One region of the Photobacterium damselae subsp. damselae genome, then DNA from elsewhere that is predicted to be linked to it. Evidence: riboswitches for the same ligand, from Rfam matches in the RefSeq annotation. Region 1 holds a riboswitch; each other region holds the start of a gene.

Region 1 (7,528 bases):
TGCTGCAAAGCTCGATTCTATGGCGACAAGTTGTAGAAGAAGTACACAAAGACTATCCCCATATCGAACTAAGCCATATGTATATTGATAATGCGACCATGCAGCTGATCAAAAATCCGGCCCAATTTGATGTCATGCTGTGCTCAAACATCTTTGGCGATATTTTATCGGATGAGTGCGCCATGATCACAGGCTCAATGGGCATGCTGCCATCGGCCAGTTTAAACCAAAAGCAGTTTGGACTGTATGAACCTGCAGGTGGATCTGCACCCGATATTGCAGGAAAAAACATTGCTAACCCAGTGGCTCAAATTCTCTCTGCTGCCTTGATGCTTCGCTACAGCTTAGGTGAAGAAGAAGCGGCTCGCGCCATTGAATGTGCTGTTGCTCAGGCTTTGGAAGCGGGCGAAGTTACCGCCGATCTTGCACGTGAACAGGGCGCATTATCCACCAGCGAAATGGGCGACCGAATTGCTCATTATGTTAGTGCTCAATCATAAAAATTACAGGCAGACAAAAATAAGGAAGTGAGCATGTCTAAAACCTTATATGACAAGATTTATGATTCCCATGTGGCAGTTGCAGCAGCAGGTGAAACTCCCATTCTGTATATCGACCGTCATTTGGTCCATGAAGTTACTTCACCACAAGCATTTGATGGCCTACGCGCTAAAGGACGTTCAGTACGCCAAGTAAATAAAACGTTCGCCACAATGGATCATAACGTTTCAACTCAAACTAAAGATATTCAAGCCTCAGGAGAGATGGCTCGAATTCAAATGGAAACACTGGCAAAAAATTGTGCTGAATTTGGGGTGACCCTATATGATATTAATCATAAATATCAGGGTATCGTCCATGTTATGGGGCCTGAATTGGGCATTACTCTCCCAGGAATGACCATAGTATGTGGGGACTCACATACAGCAACCCATGGTGCATTTGGCGCACTCGCCTTTGGTATTGGTACCTCAGAAGTTGAGCATGTCCTTGCCACTCAAACGCTAAAGCAAGCAAAAGCTAAGACCATGAAAATTGAGGTCATAGGTAAAGTCGCTCCAGGTGTCACAGCAAAAGATATTGTGCTAGCGATCATCGGCAAAACCACAGCGGCAGGCGGAACCGGTTATGTGGTGGAGTTTTGTGGCGAAGCCATTACCGACCTTTCAATGGAAGGACGCATGACTGTGTGTAATATGGCAATTGAATTGGGTGCAAAAGCAGGATTAATTGCTCCCGATGAGACCACTTTTGCTTATATTAAAGACCGCAAATTTGCGCCAAAAGATGAACAGCTAGAGCAAGCTATTCGCTATTGGTCAACCTTAACCAGTGATCCAGATGCCCAATTTGATGCGGTTGTGACACTAAACGGTGCCGATATTAAACCGCAAGTGACATGGGGAACTAACCCAGGTCAAGTCATTGCTATTGATGAGCCAATTCCTGATCCCGCATTAATTAGCGATCCCATTGAGCAAGCATCGGCGATTAAAGCGCTTAATTATATGGGACTTACGCCTGGCCAAGCCCTTAGCGATATCACAATTGATAAAGTATTTATTGGTTCTTGTACAAACTCACGGATTGAAGATATTCGAGCAGCCGCCGCTATTGCTAAAGGCCGTCATGTTGCCTCCCATGTTCAAGCTCTCGTTGTACCAGGTTCTGAACAAGTTAAAGCACAAGCAGAGCAAGAAGGCTTAGATAAAATCTTAATCAGTGCCGGGTTTGAGTGGCGCTTACCGGGTTGCTCTATGTGTTTAGCGATGAATAACGACCGTTTAGGCCCAAAAGAGCGCTGTGCCTCAACCAGTAACCGTAATTTTGAAGGTCGCCAAGGCCGAGAAGGTAGAACTCACTTAGTTAGCCCTGCAATGGCCGCAGCAGCAGCCTGTACCGGGCATTTTGTCGATATTCGTACCCTTGAGGCCCAACCAACAGAAGGAGTTTGCTAATGGCTGGATTTCAACAACATACAGGTATCGTCGTTGCTTTAGATGCGGCCAATGTCGATACCGATGCCATCATTCCAAAACAGTTTTTACAAAAAGTAACCCGGACTGGATTTGGACAGCATCTCTTTCATGACTGGCGTTTTTTGGATGATGATGGTCAAGTACCCAACCCCGACTTTGTCCTGAATTTTCCGCGCTATCAAGGTGCAAGCATTTTATTAGCACGAGAAAACTTTGGTTGTGGATCCTCTCGTGAACATGCACCTTGGGCTCTGGATGATTATGGTATTAAAGTGATTATAGCGCCAAGCTTTGCTGATATTTTTTACGGTAATACCATTAATAATCAAATGGTTCCTGTACGTTTGACAGAGCAACAAGTCGATGAACTCTTTAATTTTGTACATCACAATGAAGGCGCTACCATTACCGTCGATTTACAAAATCAACAAGTCAGTGCCAACGGCCAAACCTATCCTTTTGAGATTGATGAGTTTCGTCGTTACTGCTTACTTAACGGCTTAGACAATATTGGACTTACCTTACAGCATGAAGCGAAAATTAGTGAATTTGAGCAACAGATTCCATCATTTTTGGTTTAACTGAAAGGATCTTATTCAAGCTAAGGTCGTATACTAAAATAACGGTTTATTGGAGTTTACTATGCGATCTTGGCTTATTATATTTACCCTTATCAGCGCCTGTTTCAGTTCTGGGATTTGGGCTGCACCTAAAGCGCAATTGTGGCCATACTGGCAAACCAATAATGCCACTAGCCAGCAGACTATAGACCATCAAGCCTGGCAACAATTGCTAACACGATATGTAACAGTAACACCTCATCAAACCTATTTTAATTACCGTCTTGTCACGCAACAAAGCCGCCAACAACTGCAACAATATATTCAAGGATTAACAGCAATCGATCCTCGGAAACTAAACCGTAACGAACAATTTGCCTACTGGGTTAATCTCTATAATGCGGCAACGGTTGATCTCATCTTACAAAACTATCCGATAGCTTCTATTACCAAATTAGGTGGGCTATTTAGTTTTGGTCCATGGGATGAAAAATTGTTAACCATAAATGGTAAGTCATTGACGTTAAATGATATCGAACATCGAATTTTGCGCCCTATCTGGCAAGATAAACGCATTCATTATGTTGTCAATTGTGCCAGTTTAGGCTGCCCTGATTTAATGCCAACTGCACTTACAGCAAGCAACAGTCAAACCCTACTGGATCAAGCAGCAACTCGGTTTATTAATAGCACCAAAGGTGTCGATGTCATTAATGCTAACAACAACCAAATTCAACTCTCATCTATTTATGATTGGTACAGCAGTGATTTTGGCTCGCAATCTGAGCTCAATGCTCATATTAACCATTATCGCAAACAGCCTGTGAGTTTAGATAAGGTGCGTTTTGACTATAACTGGCAATTAAATGAATTAAAGCGCTAGCAAATCTAAAGCTTAGATAAAATCACTAGCCTGTCACAAACCACCGTTTTACAATATGGCCGTTCTCATGGGGTGCCTTTGGCTGAGATTGAGTAATCAGAACCCATCGAACCTGAACCAGATCATGCTGGCGTAGGAATTGAGAAGCCCCTCTAGTTAAGTATTACTCTTATCATGCTTAAGCTAGCTTCCCAACCTGTGCCGCTCTCATTTTTACTGTCACTGCAGGATGCCTGACACAGGAGCGCATAGTGAAAAAAATACTCCCTCTATTGGGACTGACGTTATTATCGGCATCGGTAATGGCTCAGGATAAACCCACATTAACCGTCTACACTTACAGCTCATTTGCCGCTGACTGGGGGCCAGGGCCTAAGGTCAAACGCGCTTTTGAACAAGAGTGTGGCTGTAATCTTAATTTCGTTGCTTTAGATGACGGTGTATCCATCTTAAATCGCGTGCGCTTAGAAGGTAGCCGAACCAAGGCTGATGTCTTATTGGGTTTAGATAACAACCTAATTGAAGAAGCAAAAAAAACCGGTCTTTTAGCACCAAGTGGCGTAGATACTAGCAAAGTTAATATCCCTAATGGCTGGCATGACCCTATTTTTGTTCCTTACGATTACGGTTATTTTGCCTTTGTCTATAACAGTAATAAGCTAAAACAAGTACCAAGCAGCTTAGATCAATTGATTCATGATCAATCTATCAGTGTGATCTACCAAGATCCTCGCACCTCAACACCAGGGCAAGGCTTAATGCTGTGGATCAAATCTGTCTATGGCGATAAAGCACCTCAAGCATGGCAAGCTCTTGCAAAGCATACGGTTACTGTGACTAAAGGTTGGTCGGAAGCTTATAATATGTTTTTGCAAGGTGAAGCGGATATGGTGCTCTCTTATACCACCTCTCCGGCCTACCATATTATTGAAGAAAACAAGCAGCAATACCGAGCCGCAGACTTTAAAGAAGGCCACTATATGCAGGTCGAGGTCGCCGCTAAATTAAAAAACAGCACTCATCCTAAGTTGGCCGATGAATTTATGCAGTTTATCTTAACTAAGCCTTTTCAATCTTTAATGGCAACGGGAAACTGGATGTACCCTGTGATTTCAGAGCCACTACCAAAGGGATTTGATCAATTAACCATTCCAACCAAAGCACTGGAATTCAGCCCAGAAAAGATAGCTCAAGAGCGTCGCAGTTGGATTCGTGAATGGCAGCAAGCACTAACCCAATAATTGGTTTTTCAATTGAATAGTTCGCGTTTTTCTTCTACAACTTGGCCCGGAGTTATCAGCTCTGGGCTTATTATGGCCGTTGTAATGGGGGCCTTATTCGCTCTCATCTCACAAGCTAAAGATCTCTCTATTACGGTTATTTGGACCGATCCTTATTTACGTCATGTTACTGCCTTTAGCTTTAAACAAGCTCTGTACTCAACATTACTCAGTGTGATCCCAGCTATTGCGATTGCGTATGCTTTTTCTCGTCGCCAATTTATCGGGCGAGCCTTAGTGCTAAAACTGTTCGCGATGACTTTGGTATTGCCAGTATTGATTGCCGTATTTGGTCTACTTGCGATATATGGTAAAGGGGGGATCATATCTCAATGGATGCAACACTTTGGAGTGCCTGCTCCTAATATTTATGGTTTGAGAGGGATCTTACTGGCCCATGTATTTCTAAATTTGCCCCTATCTGTACGCTTGTTATTACAGAGTTTAGAAAGTATTCCAATTGAGCACCACCAGCTTGCAGCCCATCTTGGTATTACAGGGTGGAGCAAATTTCGTTTTGTTGCTTGGCCTCGACTAAAACAGCAACTTCCCCATGTTGTAGGTTTAGTCTTTATGCTTTGCTTTACCAGCTTTGCCGTTATCATGTCTCTGGGAGGCGGTCCTAAAGCAACCACGATTGAGCTGGCTATCTATCAAGCGCTTCGTTATGACTTTGATTTAGCTACCGGTGCAATTTTAGCACTATGGCAAATTGTTCTTTGCTCTGGTTTAGTACTTCTGAGTCATTATTTTAGCCAGCCGATTGCAATTGAAAGTGGCCAAAATAAAGTACAGCCTCAATTTGAAAATGGCACCTTGGCAAAATGGTGGGATGGATTGTGGATTGGCGCCTCTTTACTGCTGGTGATACCACCTTTTGTTGCCGTCATTGTGGCAGGGCTTAATCACGAGTTTTGGCACTTACTGCAACAAGCCGAACTTTGGCAGGCAATCAAAAATTCTTTAACCATTGCCAGTTGTGCCAGTGTGATCGCTTTCGTATTCGCTGTTGCCATTATCCTAACGAGCCGTTACTGGCGTCTTAGCTCCCGTTTATGGTCTGCCAATACAATTGAAATGCTTGGAACCATTATCTTACTCACTCCGGGATTAGTACTTAGTACGGGTATTTTCTTATTATTGCGTAACTATACCGATGCCTATGGCGCCGCATTTTGGGTTGTCACCTTGGTCAATGCTTTGATGGCTCTACCCTATATTATCAAGACGTTAAGCCAACCAATGCTGCATGTTGCCCAACAATATAATCAATTATGTTGCAGTTTAAATATGAGTGGCCTCTCGCGTCTCTACTGGGTTGAATGGCGATTACTTCGTTATCCAATAGCCCAAGCGGTCGCAATTAGCTTTGTGCTATCTTTGGGCGATCTTGGCGCTATTTCTCTATTTGGCAGTCAAGATTTTCAAACACTGCCCTTGTACTTATTCCAGCTCATGGGCAGTTACCAGATGGCAGCAGCCAGTGTCGCGGCACTTATTCTTTTGCTATTAAGCTTTGGGGTTTTTAGCATCATCGAAGGCATATTAAAACCCAATCATAACGCCATAAACACCACAACAACCGCCTCTCATAAGGTAGGATCAACCAAAGGATCATCTCATGCTTAAATTAGAGCAAGTTCGTTATCATTACGAAAACGGTGAAACGATGATGTTCAATCTACAGGCTCAAGATGGTGAGATTGTGGCTATTTTGGGCCCCAGTGGTGCAGGTAAAAGTACTCTTATGGCCCTAATCAGTGGTTTTTTAATTCCACAAAGCGGCCAGATAATGTTTAATGGACAAGTGCTCAATCAACTTAAACCAGCCCAACGACCACTTTCCATTTTGTTTCAAGAACACAATTTGTTTCCACATTTAACCGTATTTGCCAATATCGGATTAGGTCTTAATGGTAAGTTGCACCTCTCTGATGCCCAGCGAGATACTATTACTCAAGTGGCCGCTCAAGTAGGCCTTGACTCTTTCTTGGACCGACTCCCGCCATCACTTTCAGGCGGCCAAAAACAGCGAGTAGCCTTAGCTCGATGCTTAGCTCGACAACGTCCTTTATTGTTACTTGATGAACCCTTTTCGGCTTTAGATCCGATATTGCGCCAAGAGATGCTCAATCAAGTGAAACAGCTCGCTAAAGAGCAGCATATTACGGTGTTAATGATCACCCACAATCCAGATGATGCATTACTAATCAGTGATAAATGTGCTTTTGTCTCAGGAGGTGAAGTAGTGGAATTTGGTTCAACTCAAGCGCTTTTTCACGCCCCCGCTCATCCTGAACTACAGCGCTACCTCGGGCTTGATTAATGTCCGGTGCCATATTCTTCATCTTATAGTAAAAACAAAAAAATAGAGGGGCACTCAAAGCCCCTCTTTATCATAACGAACAATAAATACTACAGGTTTTCTTCAGCAAATTCGGCCAAGCGACTACGCACAACGCCATTGAGGTAAATATTGGCACTTCCTTCAAAATTCTTAAAACGCTCAACAATATAGGTTAAGCCAGAAGTAACTGGTGAGAGGTAATTGGAGTCAATTTGCGCAAGGTTACCCGAGCAGACAATTTTGGTTCCCTCGCCGCAGCGAGTAATAATGGTTTTAATTTGGGAAGCGGTTAAATTCTGGCACTCATCTAACAACACAAATGCATTTTGAATGGAGCGCCCACGCATAAAGTTAATTGATTTAAATTGAATATTGGCTTTATCAACAATGTATTTCATTGAGCCATCGGTACATACATCATGCTTATGCAAAGCTTCCAAAGTATCGGTTACCGCACCAAGCCATGGCAACATTTTCTC
Region 2 (7,528 bases), on a different replicon from region 1:
GACTGAAAATCCCGCATTGTTAAAGGCAGAAATAGAATGAAACAGAGCTGTAAATAATCCTGTTTCCCATCCCATTTGTGGCACAAAGCGAATGGATAATAACACCACACCGATGGCTTCACAGATAAGCACAAATGTAATGATATGCTTAATTAATCGACGTAGGTTAACGGAACTACTTTGACCTAACTGCTCTTTTGCTAACGATTGTTGCTTAAGACTTAAACGCAAACCAAACATATAAAGCAGTAGGGCAGATAGCGTCATCTGACCTAAACCACCAATCTGCATTAATATCATTAACAAGATTTTGCCACTTAGCGTAAAGTGCGTGCCAGTATCAACCACACCTAAGCCTGTCACGCTGATGGCTGAGGTTGCGGTAAATAGAGCATCAGTAAAATCTAATCCAGAAACAGAAAAGACAGGTAAAGTCAGCAAAATAGCGGCTGGAACAAGTATCGCTAAGAAACTGAATACAATGATACGAGGCTCAGACCAGCCTTTACCTCGTTTTTCAGTTTTAATAGGGACGAAAACGCCCTTATTAGGTAAACGGTTCATAGATGGCGCAACGTTTCGGTAAGAATAGCTTGAGGACCAGTAACAATTAAGATATCACCAATCTGAAGTTGTGTTCCTGATTCAGGATTTTTACGCACTTCAGGACCTCGTTTTAAGGCTAGTAATTGTAGCTCTTGGCGACGACAGCACGGGTGCTCACACAGTTGCTTACCCATATTTTTTCGAGAAACTACGACTTCAGCCAAACAGATACCACTACCCAGATCAGAAAATTCGAAAATACGCTTATCTAACATGTTACGAGCAATACGCATTCCCATATCTCGTTCTGGACGAATAATACGGTCTGCTCCAATTTTGCTTAAAATTTTGGCGTGATGATCATCTTTTGCTTTAACCCAAACCGCTTTAACTCCAGCTTCTTTGAGTACCAGAGTGGTCAGGATGCTGGCATTAACGTCTTCGCCAATAGAGACCATGACGATATCGTAGTCATCAAGTTTTAACTCTGCGACAGTTTCATCGTTAGAACAGTCAGCGACTACGGCTTGTGTAGCGATATCTGCCGCTTTTTTAACGCAGGCTTCGTTTAAGTCTACCGCGAGTACCTGAGCACCTTGCGCGCTTAATTCTTTGCAAAGTGACATACCAAAACGGCCTAGGCCAACAATTGCAAACTGCTTATCTTCTGGACTCATGGTCTTTCCCCAAAGGTGAAACATTTTCTTATCTTCTTTTATGTTTTGTGTGCTCAATGGGACGCACAGCTTGAGGTTTTATACGCAAGTGTGAAATAGTGCTCCCAATTGTCAATGAATTCAAGATCAAGACGTAGATCACAGTTTTCATGTTAGCAATAAAACAGTGGTTAACATCATTAGATTGTCAATACATTGAATTCAAGCACAAAATGAACAGTTTGCATAATCAGAATGGAAGTTCGTCAAAAAGTTGTCAAATCTGTCACAAATTATTACATCTAGGTCTGTGTTGCTGATTTATTCTTCAATAATGCAGCAATGGATGGGGTCTCAGTAGACAAATATTTACTGAATAGGAAAAGAGGTTGGTTGGAATATTAGAGCCAACAGCATGTGTGTTGGCTCTTAAGATTATAGATCGAGTGCTTGTTGCCAAAACCCAACTTCCATTCGAGTGGCAGTTTTAAATATTTGGCATAGACGTTGGCCTTTGGGACTATCGAGCGTAATATCTTTTAATTGGTCATTCAGTCTCTGTCGGCTCTTACTGCCTCCTTGCTGAAAGTCTGCACCACCATAGAGTTCAATCCAGCTTAAATAAGGATTATGAGTTTTATTGGTGGTTGGGGAAGACATAAGGTGTTCACCAATTTCGGCATAGCCAATTGCACACGGAGCTAGGGCAACAAACAGATCGATTAAATCCCCACTTAGCCCAGTTTCAAGTACATATCGAGTATAAGCCACAGTCCCAACATCTTCTGGTTCGTCTTCCATCGTTGAAGCTGTTAATCCCCATTGCCCGCAGTAGCTCACATGGTGATCCATTTCATGTTCGATTAAAGCTTGTAATCCTGGAAGCGTTTGTTTCATATTGGCTACGTTATCTGCTTTATAAATGGCTAAGGCATAGGCTCTGGCGTAATGTTTTAGAAACAGAAAATCTTGTTTTAAATAGTGCAAATAGGCTTGGTGAGGCAAAGTACCTGCTGCCAGTTGTGTAACAAAATTATGCTGGGTATAGCAATTCCAATCTTGTTGGCATGCAGTAATAAGATCTTGGTAATTCATAGAGTGCATTCCGATCATAAATAAAAGCGATGATTGTGTTCAACGGTTGTGCTGTTACAACGCGGGTACGTAATCTTTTGCCTTTGGCTCATTGTTAATAATATGGTGTTGATACATAAAGCTAGCGAGTTTGTTATAACGTTCTAAATCAACAGCTGATGGTCGAAGGGCAAAACGAGCAATGGTATCGTTCCAAGCTCGATGATTTAGTTCATTATTTAGGGTATCTGGGTTGTATTTGATAAATGTTTGCCAAGCTTGATCGGGGTGATTGACGATATATTGAGTCGCAAGCTCTAAGGCATGATTAAATTTTTTGATGGTAGCTTTGTTGTAATGGTTTTTGTTTGCGACAATCACCAGTTCATCATAGGAGGGGACGCCATATTCTTCTGGGTAGTAGGCCTTCGCCTTATAACCTTCAAGCGCTAATTGGTTTGTCTCAAAATTGCGTAAACCACCCCAAATCGCATCCACTTTCCCCGATGCTAAAGATGAGGAAAGCGCCCAGCCAACATTAATGATCTGTACATCTTTGTAGTTTATACCTGCCGTTTTTAGCATGGTGCCAAGTGTGGCTTCTTCATTTCCTGCAACAGCAATTCCGATTTTTTTGCCTTTTAGATCGGCGATGGATTTGATTTTGCCATTATCTAAAGTCATTAAGGTGTTAAGAGGCGTTGCGATTAAAGTTGCCGAACGAATTAAGGGTAAACCCGCTGCGACATCTGTGGTTAAACTGGTCTGATAGCTGATGGCCAAATCGACTTTATTCGCTGCAACCAGTTTTGCAGGAACACTTGGATCGGCGGGCTCTTGAATCGTTACTTTAAGTCCTTCTTTTGCAAATAATCCTTGCTCTTGGGCGATAATGATTGGGCCATGATTTGGATTGACAAACCAGTCGAGCATTAATGAGATACTCTGCTCTTGTGCAGCCCATAGATTAAAGCTGGATGCGGTTAACACAATCGTTAAGGCTGTTTTTGTAGCTGTTTTCATCATATTCCTTGAATCAATGTTGTGATATCTGGGGGTTATTGCCATGGGATCAGTTTTTTTAATAACTTATCGGTTAAGTAGTACAGAGAGATGGAAAGCAACGCTAAGATGGTCAGAGCTGCAAACATTTCATCGATCATCATCCGAGCATTGGCTTGTAACATGAGATAGCCAAGACCTTCACTTGAGCCTACCCACTCACCAACCACGGCACCTATCGGCGCAATAACAACGGCGACTCGAATGCCAGAAGCAAGAGCAGGTAAGGCCGCAGGTAAACGGATGGTTTTCAGCAATTGCCACGGTGTTGCGCCCATGGTTTTAGCAAGATCGAGATAGCCTTGAGGAGTATGGCGTAGTCCGTCAAAGCAGCAGGTGGTGACAGGGAAGAAAATAATTAATCCTGCCATCACAATTTTGGATGCCATTCCATATCCCAGCCACAGCATTAAAATGGGCGCAATAGCAAAGACAGGAATGGCTTGACTGGCAATCAATATTGGAAGTAGCCAACGTTTTACTGGAGCAAAAAGCAACATCAGTAAAGCGAAGAATAAGCCCATCAGTAAACCTAGAGCTAATCCCAGTATGATTTCGCAACCCGTTATCCAGGTATGATGCAATAACACATCATGGCGATAGTAGAGTCGGTCTAGCACTGCAATTGGGGATGGTAAAATAAAGCTAGGCAGAGAGAACAGCCAAATGCTTCCTTGCCATAGACAAAGCAGTAGACCTAGAGTAACAACGACTCTGATATAGGACTGTAAATAAGCAGGAGTTAAAATTTTGCGTTTATTTAACTCTACCGGGGAGATCTCAGACATATTCTGCCTCCAAATTTGACAGTATCTCCTGCTGATATTGCGCAAATTCGTTATCAAGCTGACGTGGGATTGGGCTATTAGGGGTCTTTAATTGGCGTAGGGATGCCGGTGTACCTGTGAGCATAATGATCTGCTCGCCTAATCTGAGTGCTTCTTGTGGGTCGTGGGTAATAAGAACGACGGTTTTCTCTTGTAGCAATTCAACGGCTAGATTTTGTAGCTTATAGCGAGTTACAGCATCTAATGCTGAAAATGGCTCATCCATTAATACGATCGGCTTGTCTTGCATGAGAGTACGGGCTAGGGCAACGCGCTGCTTCATACCTCCAGATAACTGCTGGGGCATATGGTCGGCGTAGTGTCTTAATCCCACTTTATCGAGTAATGTCATCGCTTGCTGATAAACGGATTTTTTCTCATTGTAGGGTTTATGTTCTGACTGACATTTTTGAGAGCCAAATTGATAACTCAAGCAAACATTGTCAATCACGTTCAGCCAAGGTAGAAGCAAATCTTGTTGGGCCATGTAAGCAATATGCTGGTGGATATTTTCATCGTGTTCGGTCTGAATATTGCCAATAAATTGTACATCATCGGGTAACAGATTTGCTAAAAGCCGTAGCAAGGTAGATTTGCCACTGCCACTTTTGCCAAGCAGACATGTCCACTGCTTGGCTTGTAGTTGTAAAGATACATTGCTTAGCGTTGCCATAGAGGCATTAGGGTAAGTAAGAGAGTGGCAGGTAAGTAGGATCGCCATGAGGTTACCTTACTTATTGTTGGCTAGGTTAAAAAAGTGATGCACCGGACCATGCCCCGATCCGATCTGCAGTTCATCAGCGTGAGCAATCGCATTGCTGATATAGTGTTTAGCGGCTTTTACTGCTTCTGTTAACGAATATCCTTGGGCTAGATAAGAAGCAATGGCAGCAGAGAGAGTGCAGCCTGTTCCATGGGTATTTTGTGTATCAATACGTGGCGTTGTAAATCGAAGCACATCATGTGGAAGAATTAAGAGGTCAGTACTATTGGTTGTATTGTCAAGATGTCCACCTTTAAGTAAAACAGAATGAGCCCCCAGTTGGCGTAATTGCTCGATCATGGCTTCCATGTCTTCTTCTGTTTTAGGTTGAGCACAATCTAATAATGCAGCCGCTTCAGGAAGGTTTGGGGTGATCACATCAGCCAGTGGGAGTAGCTGCTCTTTTAATGTAGAGATGGCGTTATGTTCTAATAATAGATCGCCACTGGTTGCGACCATAACTGGATCAACCACTAGATATTTAGGCTGGTATTGACGTAGTTTATGGGCAATGATTGAAATAATATTGCTGTCACTTAGCATCCCAATTTTAACCGCTTTTACATCCAAATCTTGGAAAACAGCATCAAGTTGTTCGGCAACAAAATTGGCAGGAATGGAGTAGATACTGTGGACACCTTGGGTGTTTTGCGCTGTAAGAGCGGTAATTACAGAGCAGGCATAGCCACCCGTAGCAGAGATCGCTTTAATATCAGCTTGAATACCAGCGCCGCCGCCACTATCCGATCCTGCAATTGTTAATGTAATTGGGGTTTTAGATGGTACTGCTTGATTATTCATCATGATCTCCACATGGCGTAGAGATAACTGCAGTTACACAAAGAGACACTAAGATGTATTGAGAGGTAATTTCTATAGATACATCGAAGGTGAAAGATTGGGTATCCGTTAGTTCCACTACGCCAGTATTAACTGGTTCAGGTTCAACGGGTCCCACTTATGTGATCTCAGCCTAAAGGCCCCCCGACTAACGTTATTTATCCTAATCAAGAATAACTATCTTGTCACGACTTTCTAGTAAAATTTATTTTATAAAATAGTGACTTGGCTAAACATACTAAAAATATTTTGATATTAAACAAATGGATAGTGAGCAAAAATATCATCGATCATTGTAGATATCGCTCCACTGTTTGGATGCGTTTTAGCGTAAGTTCGTAGCCCTGCAATTTGTACTTGTACATAACGAGCTAGCTCTGCAGAGTCTTTTTCTTTCGTAATTTCGCCGTGCTGTTGAGCCGAAATAATGACTTTTTCAAACTCCGCTTCCATTTTATTCAGAAGTCGACATGCCTCATCTAACAACTCTTGGTTATCACAAGTCAGTTCTGCCACTGTTTTTGCGAGAAGGCACAAACCACTTGGTGCTGACTTTGGTGTTTCAAGTACCAATTGTTGGATAAAGCGTTTTAGTCCAGCAAGGGGAGATGCACTATTGGCCAGACATTGGTTTAGCTCAATAACACCTTGTTGCTGATAATGTTGCAGTGCTTGCTTAAATAGACCTTCTTTACTTCCAAAAGAGGCATAAATACTCCCTGGCCTCATATCAATTGCGTCTTGCAAATTACGCATAGACGTTGCATGAAAGCCTTTTTGCCAATACAAATTTGTTGCTTTTTCGATCACTTGTTGGCGGTCGAATTTTGGAGTATTTGCCATAATATCGTTCTTTTTTGAGTAATTGTTCAAAATTTTAGTCGGTAGATTATCTTCTGTAAAGTAAGAAAAAATAAAGAATTTTTCTCTTTTTAATCAGGAGATTATCTTAATCTTGCATTAATTGATGAACATTTGTTCAAAATTAAACTTGAACGATAGTTCAAAAATAAGTAAGGTTTAATTAAGCCAAACAACAGGCTAATAGCAATAACTACTATATGGAGAAAGAACAATGAAAGTCTTTACTATTCACACAATTGAAACAGCACCTGAAACGACAAAAGCTATCTTAAACAATGCTCATAAAACGATGGGAAGTATCCCAAATTTGATTGCAACTTTGGCTGAATCACCGCAGTTACTTAAGGCTTATACCGAACTTCACCAACTATTTACTGAAACTTCGTTTGATAAAGAAGAGCTCACTGTTGTTTGGCAAACTATTAATGTGGAACACGAGTGCCACTATTGTGTTCCTGCTCATACATTGATTGCTCATTCAATGAAAGTCGATCCTGTATTGATTGAAGCATTACGAAATGACGATGTAATGCCAACACCTAAGCTTCAAGCCTTAAAAGATCTAACGTTGAGCCTGGTTCGTCAACGTGGCAATGTGTCGGATGAAGAGTTACAAGCTTTTTATGATGCGGGTTACGGGCATAAGCAAGTTCTTGAAATCATTTTAGGCCTATCGCAAAAAGTGATCAGTAATTACGTTAATCGAGTAGCCAAAACGCCTGTTGATCCTATGTTCCAAAAATTTACTTGGACGAAATAAATCCAAAGAAAGTGCAATTCGGTATTTCGTTTATAATCGGATTGCACTTTCATTATTCTTTAAGTCGAAAGAAAATAAAGGTAAAGCACAGAGTGTGATCGTTATTTATATTGCGATTTTTCGATTTTGTATAATT
Region 3 (7,528 bases), 460 kb from region 1:
CTGTTGAGGGGTGACATCAAGAATTCCATTCATTTTCTTACGAGCGAGGCAAGCACTAGGTTCTAGGCTTAACACGCTTAAAATATCGTTATCAAGTTGCTTAAAAAGACCTACTTTTTTGCCTTGTTCGAACATTTGGTCGACTTTAGCAAACAGCAGCTTTTCACGAAGACGTTGCTCAGATGAATCTCGTCGAGGTAGGTGTTCAAACTGACCTCGATTGATTAAAGGAGCTTCTCCATTTATCGCCATATTCCAAATGTTGAGCCATATGGTGCGAAATTGCTGTTTCAAACTCATGTCATCGGTTAAATCCTGCACTATTTTTTGTGCCACATAACCTAAAATATGATCATGAAGTTGATAGAGCAGATCATCTTTATCGGCAAAATAACGATAGATTGTCCCTGCTGCAACACCCGCTTCTTGTGCGACTTTTTGCATCGAGAGACCATGAAAGCCGTGCTTTGCAAGTAACATTTCTGTGGCTTGCAAAATACGCTCTTTTTTATCATTCATGGTGATATCTAATCGCTAATTTATTGATGAGTGAACGTTCATTCACCAATTTTAGTTGGCTCTCAAATTTGTGCAAGTTTTAATTAAATTGAAAAAAAATACTGCAGTGTCATGAGCAAAATAGACAATCATACTATTCTGGTTACAATGCGACGCTGACAGAGAAAATCGTGACGATAAGGTAGAAAGATGAAACTGAATCCAAGGCAAAATGAGGCGGTAAAATTCGTTTCTGGTCCTTGCTTAGTGCTAGCAGGTGCTGGTTCGGGTAAGACGCGAGTGATCACTAATAAAATTGCATATTTGGTTCAGCATTGTGACTATAAAGCACGTAATATTGCTGCCTTAACCTTTACCAATAAAGCGGCGCGTGAGATGAAAGAGCGTGTCGGTCAAACCTTAGGTAAGCAAGAGTCTAAAGGGTTAATGGTATCGACCTTCCACACTTTAGGTCTCAATATTATTCGTCGTGAATACAAAGCGCTGGGTCTTAAGGCGAACTTTTCTCTGTTTGATGACCAAGATCAGATGGCGTTACTAAAAGAGCTGACAGAAGATGAATTAGATGGTGATAAAGATCTTTTGAAACAGCTATTGTCGTCTATTTCAAATTGGAAAAATGACATGCTGTCTCCAGCCGATGCCGCAGCGCGCGCGCGTTCAGAGCGAGATCAGCTATTTGCTCACTGCTACCATCTCTATCAGCGTCAAATGAAAGCTTATAATGCGTTAGATTTTGATGATCTGATTCTAATGCCTGTATTACTACTGCGAGACAATGAAGAAGTGCGCAGTCGCTGGCAAAATAAAATTCGTTATTTGCTGGTGGATGAATATCAAGATACCAACACCAGTCAATATATCTTTGTAAAACTTCTGGTTGGAGAACGCGCTCGATTTACCGTGGTGGGTGATGATGATCAGTCTATCTACTCATGGCGTGGTGCACAGCCAGAAAACTTAGCCTTGCTAAATAAAGATTTCCCAAGCCTTAAGGTGATCAAACTTGAGCAAAACTACCGCTCAACCAGCCGTATTTTACGTACGGCGAATATCTTGATTGCCAATAATCCACACGTCTTTGAGAAAACGCTATTTTCAGAGTTGGAAGAAGGGGCATTACTCAAGGTTATCACGGCTAAAAATGAAGAGCATGAGGCTGAAAAAGTGGTTGGTGAGTTGATTGCCCATCGCTTTTTAAATAACACAGCTTATAAAGATTATGCCATTTTGTATCGAGGCAACCATCAGTCCCGCTTGTTTGAAAAAGCATTAATGCAAAACCGTATTCCGTATAAGATCTCAGGTGGCACATCGTTTTTCTCGCGTGCAGAAATTAAAGATATTATGGCGTATCTGCGGTTGCTCACCAACCAAGATGATGACAACGCCTTTTTACGTATCGTGAATACGCCTCGTCGTGAAATTGGCCCGGTAACGTTAGAAAAGTTGGGTAATTACGCCAATATGCGTGGCAAGAGTTTATTTGCCGCAAGCTTTGAGCTGGGTCTTGAACAGCATTTGTCTGGTCGAGGTTTAGAGTCTTTGCAGCGATTTACGCGTTGGGTGGTTGAGTTAGCAGATAATGCTGAGCGTGGCGATACGGTTGCAGCTGTGCGTCAGTTAGTGCGGGATATTCATTATGAAGATTGGTTGTATGAGACATCAGCCAGTCCGAAAGCCGCTGAGATGCGCATGAAAAATGTCTCTGATCTGTATAGTTGGATCACAGCTGATCTTGAAGGTGATAATTATGACCAGCAAGAGCGCAGTTTAAAAGAGGTGGTTCAGCGTATGACCTTGCGCGATATGATGGAGCGTGGGGAAGATGACGATAATGCAGATCAGGTGCAGCTAATGACATTGCACGCCTCAAAGGGATTGGAGTTCCCTTATGTTTATCTTGTTGGCTCTGAAGAGGGAATTTTGCCGCATCAAACCAGTATTGATGAAGACAATATTGAAGAAGAGCGCCGTCTCGCTTATGTGGGCATCACCCGAGCACAACGAGAACTGACTTTCACCATGTGTAAAGAGCGCCGTCAATATGGTGAGCTGATTAAGCCTGAGCCAAGTCGCTTCTTGTATGAATTGCCACAAGATGATCTGGAGTGGGATACAGAAAAGAAACCTGTTACTGCTCAAGAGCGTATGCAGCGCGGTCAGGCGCATATTGCCAATATTCGAGCCATGTTTAATAAAGACTAAATTAACAACACGGGTAAACCGCGTTAATTTTGTTATTTCTAAAACCACCGCCAATAGTGCGGTGGTTTTTTTGTTTATTACTGCGTTAATCCTTCGGTCATATAGTTAATAGCAGCAATGATCTCTTCGTCACTACAGTCCATACAAGATCCTTTAGCTGGCATAGCATTGAAACCTTCGATGGCATGTTTTGCGAGAATTTCTTGGCCTTGTGCTAGACGATCTTTCCAATCTGCAGCATCACCCTTTTTCGGTGCATTCATTACCCCACTAGTATGGCAAGCAGAACAATAGGTGTTGTAAACCTGCTCTCCGCCACGAGGACCTGCCGCAACTTTTACGATAGGAGCATCTCCCTCTAGATACAGAGAGCCAACGGGTTTGATTCGTTGTTCTATTGCTTCATTAGACATATCTGCTGCAATAACGGATCCGACAGTAAAAAGGATGGTTAGGGCAGAGAATAAAGAAAATCGCTTTAAGCTCATGGTTTACTTCCTTGTAATCGTTTTGCTTTTAGATGGCATTTAACCAACTTGGATTATTCTTAGAATTGACTATTTATATGAGTTTAAATAAATGTTTAAATTGTAAACATAAAGTAATTATAAGAAATTTACCAATGAGATGAAATAACTGGGCTGTATTTGTATGATACGAATCAATCAGTTTTTGTTTATAAATACACCGAACGCAAAAAAAAATGAAAAAAAGACTAGACGAAGAGGGGGCTAATCCGTAATATTCGTCTCCGCCGACAGGGCATGCGCCCGTAGCTCAGTTGGATAGAGCGTTGGCCTCCGGAGCCAAAGGTCGAAGGTTCGAATCCTTTCGGGCGCGCCATCCGGAATATAAAAGTTGGCAAAAAACATTGGTGGCTATAGCTCAGTTGGTAGAGTCCCGGATTGTGATTCCGGTTGTCGCGAGTTCAAGCCTCGTTAGCCACCCCATATTACGAAGAGTTGATATTATCGGCTTTTCAGAGCGAAAGCTCAAAAACAGTTTTCGGTGAATAGCGCAGTTTGGTAGCGCATCTGGTTTGGGACCAGAGGGTCGGGGGTTCGAATCCCTCTTCACCGACCACTTACATTGGTGACCATAGCTCAGTTGGTAGAGTCCCGGATTGTGATTCCGGTTGTCGCGAGTTCGATCCTCGTTGGTCACCCCATTATTTAGGTTCTTAGCAGTTCTAAGCACCTTGGCTTAAAGCCTAAAACATTGTCGGTGAATAGCGCAGTTTGGTAGCGCATCTGGTTTGGGACCAGAGGGTCGGGGGTTCGAATCCCTCTTCACCGACCACTATTAAGAAAGCCTCGTTGAAAAACGAGGCTTTTTTACATCTAAAAACCAAGCAAAGAAGTACACTTTGTATTTCGAGCAATGTCATGGTTTTGGTTGGTGTTCACAGATCGTCAGAATCTGGTTCTTTACCAACTGCGATAAAGAAACCTCGCTTAATGCGAGGTTTTTTTTCGCCTAAAACCGAGTAAAGCCGATCTTTAGCTCCATTTTTACCCCATTGAGTAGATACAAAAACGCCCCGCAATGGCGAGGCGTTTTGCTAACTCGTAATGATAAGTTTAGCTCTTCATCATTAATTGGTAGCCAACATAACAAGCGGTGATACTTAACACTACGTTGAGGATAATGTTAAGTCCGGCTTTAACAAACTCACCTTGCTGAATCATAACGACGTTATCCATTGAGAAGGTTGAGAAAGTTGTTAAAGCTCCAAGGAAACCAAGGCCTATGATTGGACGCCATGGCGCAGCTTCAATCATTCCTTGATTTAATGCCGACATCAGCAAACCCATAATTAGGGAGCCGACGATGTTTACAGTTAATGTTCCATATGGGAAGCCACGGCCAAACAGTACCACGCACAGCTCAGATACTAAGTAACGGGAGCAGGCGCCAAACGCACCGCCAAGAGCGATAAAACCGAGTAAAACAAATTGGCTCATGGGGATCTCATTTTTTATAAATTGGAAAACGCATACTATAACCATGATCACGTTTTGATGGTTGTAGTTTATCGTGCTATTTTTGCAATCATTGATTGTATGCCACTTTGTTTAATCGTTAGCGGCATAATTGTTACATACTTAAGTTTCTTGAGTATAAACTAGTTATAGCACTTAAATATAACCATAACATTTACATTCCCCATTTGGAGGCTGATATGTCGCTATATCCAACCATTTTGCTCGCGGTAAATCCTGATGATAAAGAAGCTCATAAGCTGATGATTAAGGCAGCAGTAATCGCAGAGCAAAATAATGCTGAGCTTCATTTAGCCTATGTTGAGCCGGGTATTGGCAATGTAAGCTATATGGATGTGGAGTTAGAGCTCGATGAAGTTCATAACGCATTAGAAATTAAACGAATGCAACAGTTGGCTGATCTTGCTAAGCAATCTCCATATCCGGTAGGGGAAATGTATCTTGCCGATGGTGATGTGGCGAAACATTTGGTTGAACTGGCAAAGAAAGTGGATGCAAAACTGGTTATTGTTGGTTATCACAAAACCTTTCTTCATATCTTTGGTGATGTAGCTGACGAGCTTTCTAAACATCTTGAGTGTGATGTACTGACATGTCGTTAATCAATCCATAGTCTTTTTTATTATCAAGCGTTACCTTTTGGTGGCGCTTTTTATTTTGTTAAATAAACGTAACACAAGCCTTGCACCTCAAGTTGAGCTTTCTTATACTGATGCTCAACTTGTCGGAGTGCCATGTGGCTGAGACCGTATAAACGGGATCCGTTGAACCTGATCAGGCTAATACCTGCGAAGGGAACAAGAGAAGATAATTTGTTGTGCGCTATTGAAACTGTCAGTTGTGGCTGGTGGTTAATGGGGCGCTGTATCTCTTGTTGCATTTGTCCGATAAGCATTTCTTTATTCATTTGGAAAGAGTGCTATGTCGAATCGAAAGCAAGCTAGGCAACATGCCAAACATTTCATTGATACTTTGTCGGTATCACCTTATCCCAACTCCCAAAAAATCTATATTTCAGCTAAACACCGCCCTGATATTCGGGTTGCAATGCGTGAAATCGCGTTGGCAGATAGTTTAATCGGTGGCAGTAGAGAACATCCAGAATATCAAGCTAATCAACCGATTCGGGTTTACGATACTTCAGGCGTTTATACTGATCCCAACCATATTATTGATCTCTATTCTGGCTTACCTAAGTTACGAACAAATTGGATTGCAGAGCGCCAAGACTGTGAAGAATTGACTGAACGAAGTTCCGCTTTTGCTCAACAACGAGCAGATGCTCCCCTGTTAGACGATTTAAGATTTAATCACACAACTCCTATCTTTCGTGCCAAAACCAATCGTTGCGTTACTCAACTGCATTATGCCAGGCAAGGTGTGATTACGCCGGAGATGGAATATATTGCCTTGCGCGAGAATATGGGACGGGCTCAATATCGTGATCAAGTTTTAAATCAGCAACATGATGGTCAGTCATTTGGGGCTTCACTTCCAACCGAAATCAGTGCTGAATTTGTGCGACAGGAGGTGGCTCAAGGGCGAGCAATCATTCCGGCAAATATTAATCACCCTGAAGCTGAACCTATGATTATTGGGCGAAATTTTCTGGTGAAAGTAAATGCCAATATTGGTAACTCCTCGGTCACTTCATCGATTGAAGAAGAAGTTGAGAAGCTGGTTTGGGCGACGCGATGGGGGGCGGATACCGTAATGGATCTTTCTACTGGCCGCCATATTCATGAAACCCGAGAATGGATTTTACGCAATAGCCCAGTTCCAATTGGGACGGTTCCCATGTATCAGGCTTTAGAAAAAGTAAATGGAATTGCAGAAAACCTTACTTGGGAAATTATGCGCGATACCTTGATTGAACAGGCTGAGCAAGGCGTTGATTACTTTACTATCCACGCTGGCGTGTTATTGCGTTATGTCCCACTAACGGCACAGCGCGTAACCGGAATTGTATCAAGAGGTGGTTCCATTATTGCTAAATGGTGTCTTGCTCATCATCAAGAAAATTTTCTCTACACCCATTTTTCGGAAATTTGTCAGATTTGTGCTCAATACGATGTGTCTCTGTCGCTTGGTGATGGGTTACGGCCTGGTTCGGTAGCTGATGCTAATGACGAAGCGCAATTTTCAGAGCTGAGAACACTGGGTGAACTGACCAAGATTGCTTGGCAATACGATGTGCAAGTGATGGTTGAAGGGCCCGGTCATGTGCCGATGCAGATGATCAAAGCTAATATGGATGAACAACTGACACATTGCCATCAAGCACCATTTTATACCTTAGGGCCGTTAACCACAGATATTGCTCCTGGCTATGATCATATAACTTCAGGTATTGGTGCGGCGATGATTGGTTGGTACGGATGCGCCATGCTCTGTTATGTCACACCTAAAGAGCATTTAGGTTTACCGAATAAAGAAGATGTTAAAACCGGATTGATCACTTATAAACTATGCGCCCATGCTGCTGATTTGGCGAAAGGGCATCCAGGGGCTCAAATTCGTGACAATGCGTTATCTAAAGCACGTTTTGAGTTCCGCTGGCAGGATCAATTTAATTTAAGTCTTGACCCCGATACCGCAAAGGCTTATCACGATGAGACGTTACCGCAAGAATCGGGCAAAGTTGCTCACTTTTGTTCGATGTGCGGACCGAAATTCTGTTCGATGAAGATCTCGCAAGAAGTTCGCGACTACGCCTCAAACTTAACTCAAGATCAAGAGATCACTGTTGCTGTATTGGACGATCCTCTTGAGGGCATGCAACAAAAAGCCGATGAATT

What was found. A riboswitch is a leader RNA that binds a small molecule or an ion and turns the genes downstream of it on or off. The one in region 1 is predicted to bind thiamine pyrophosphate.
Region 2: linked by a shared signal. The riboswitch ahead of thiD (bifunctional hydroxymethylpyrimidine kinase/phosphomethylpyrimidine kinase) and the one ahead of thiB (thiamine ABC transporter substrate binding subunit) in region 1 are both predicted to bind thiamine pyrophosphate.
Region 3: linked by a shared signal. The riboswitch ahead of thiC (phosphomethylpyrimidine synthase ThiC) and the one ahead of thiB (thiamine ABC transporter substrate binding subunit) in region 1 are both predicted to bind thiamine pyrophosphate.

What each region holds. Positions count from the first base shown of each region.
Region 1 covers NZ_CP146970.1:443,246-450,773, reverse strand. The annotation lists gene leuB (3-isopropylmalate dehydrogenase) at 1-500, shown strand, start outside; gene leuC (3-isopropylmalate dehydratase large subunit) at 534-1,958, shown strand; gene leuD (3-isopropylmalate dehydratase small subunit) at 1,958-2,560, shown strand; gene WAX86_RS02150 (DUF547 domain-containing protein) at 2,622-3,422, shown strand; TPP riboswitch at 3,481-3,579, shown strand; gene thiB (thiamine ABC transporter substrate binding subunit) at 3,674-4,663, shown strand; gene thiP (thiamine/thiamine pyrophosphate ABC transporter permease) at 4,676-6,331, shown strand; gene thiQ (thiamine ABC transporter ATP-binding protein) at 6,324-7,028, shown strand; gene WAX86_RS02130 (PhoH family protein) at 7,118-7,528, opposite strand, start outside.
Region 2 covers NZ_CP146971.1:243,169-250,696, forward strand. The annotation lists gene WAX86_RS15830 (TrkH family potassium uptake protein) at 1-564, opposite strand, end outside; gene WAX86_RS15835 (TrkA family potassium uptake protein) at 561-1,223, opposite strand; gene WAX86_RS15840 (TenA family protein) at 1,638-2,297, opposite strand; gene WAX86_RS15845 (ABC transporter substrate-binding protein) at 2,352-3,299, opposite strand; gene WAX86_RS15850 (ABC transporter permease) at 3,335-4,126, opposite strand; gene WAX86_RS15855 (ABC transporter ATP-binding protein) at 4,119-4,886, opposite strand; gene thiD (bifunctional hydroxymethylpyrimidine kinase/phosphomethylpyrimidine kinase) at 4,896-5,729, opposite strand; TPP riboswitch at 5,826-5,925, opposite strand; gene WAX86_RS15865 (TetR/AcrR family transcriptional regulator) at 6,024-6,611, opposite strand; gene WAX86_RS15870 (carboxymuconolactone decarboxylase family protein) at 6,844-7,392, shown strand.
Region 3 covers NZ_CP146970.1:3,224,612-3,232,139, reverse strand. The annotation lists gene WAX86_RS14925 (TetR/AcrR family transcriptional regulator) at 1-519, opposite strand, end outside; gene rep (DNA helicase Rep) at 709-2,727, shown strand; gene WAX86_RS14915 (cytochrome c5 family protein) at 2,805-3,215, opposite strand; tRNA gene WAX86_RS14910 (tRNA-Arg) at 3,494-3,570, shown strand; tRNA gene WAX86_RS14905 (tRNA-His) at 3,602-3,677, shown strand; tRNA gene WAX86_RS14900 (tRNA-Pro) at 3,734-3,810, shown strand; tRNA gene WAX86_RS14895 (tRNA-His) at 3,820-3,895, shown strand; tRNA gene WAX86_RS14890 (tRNA-Pro) at 3,950-4,026, shown strand; gene crcB (fluoride efflux transporter CrcB) at 4,308-4,691, opposite strand; gene WAX86_RS14880 (universal stress protein) at 4,910-5,332, shown strand; TPP riboswitch at 5,446-5,544, shown strand; gene thiC (phosphomethylpyrimidine synthase ThiC) at 5,652-7,528, shown strand, end outside.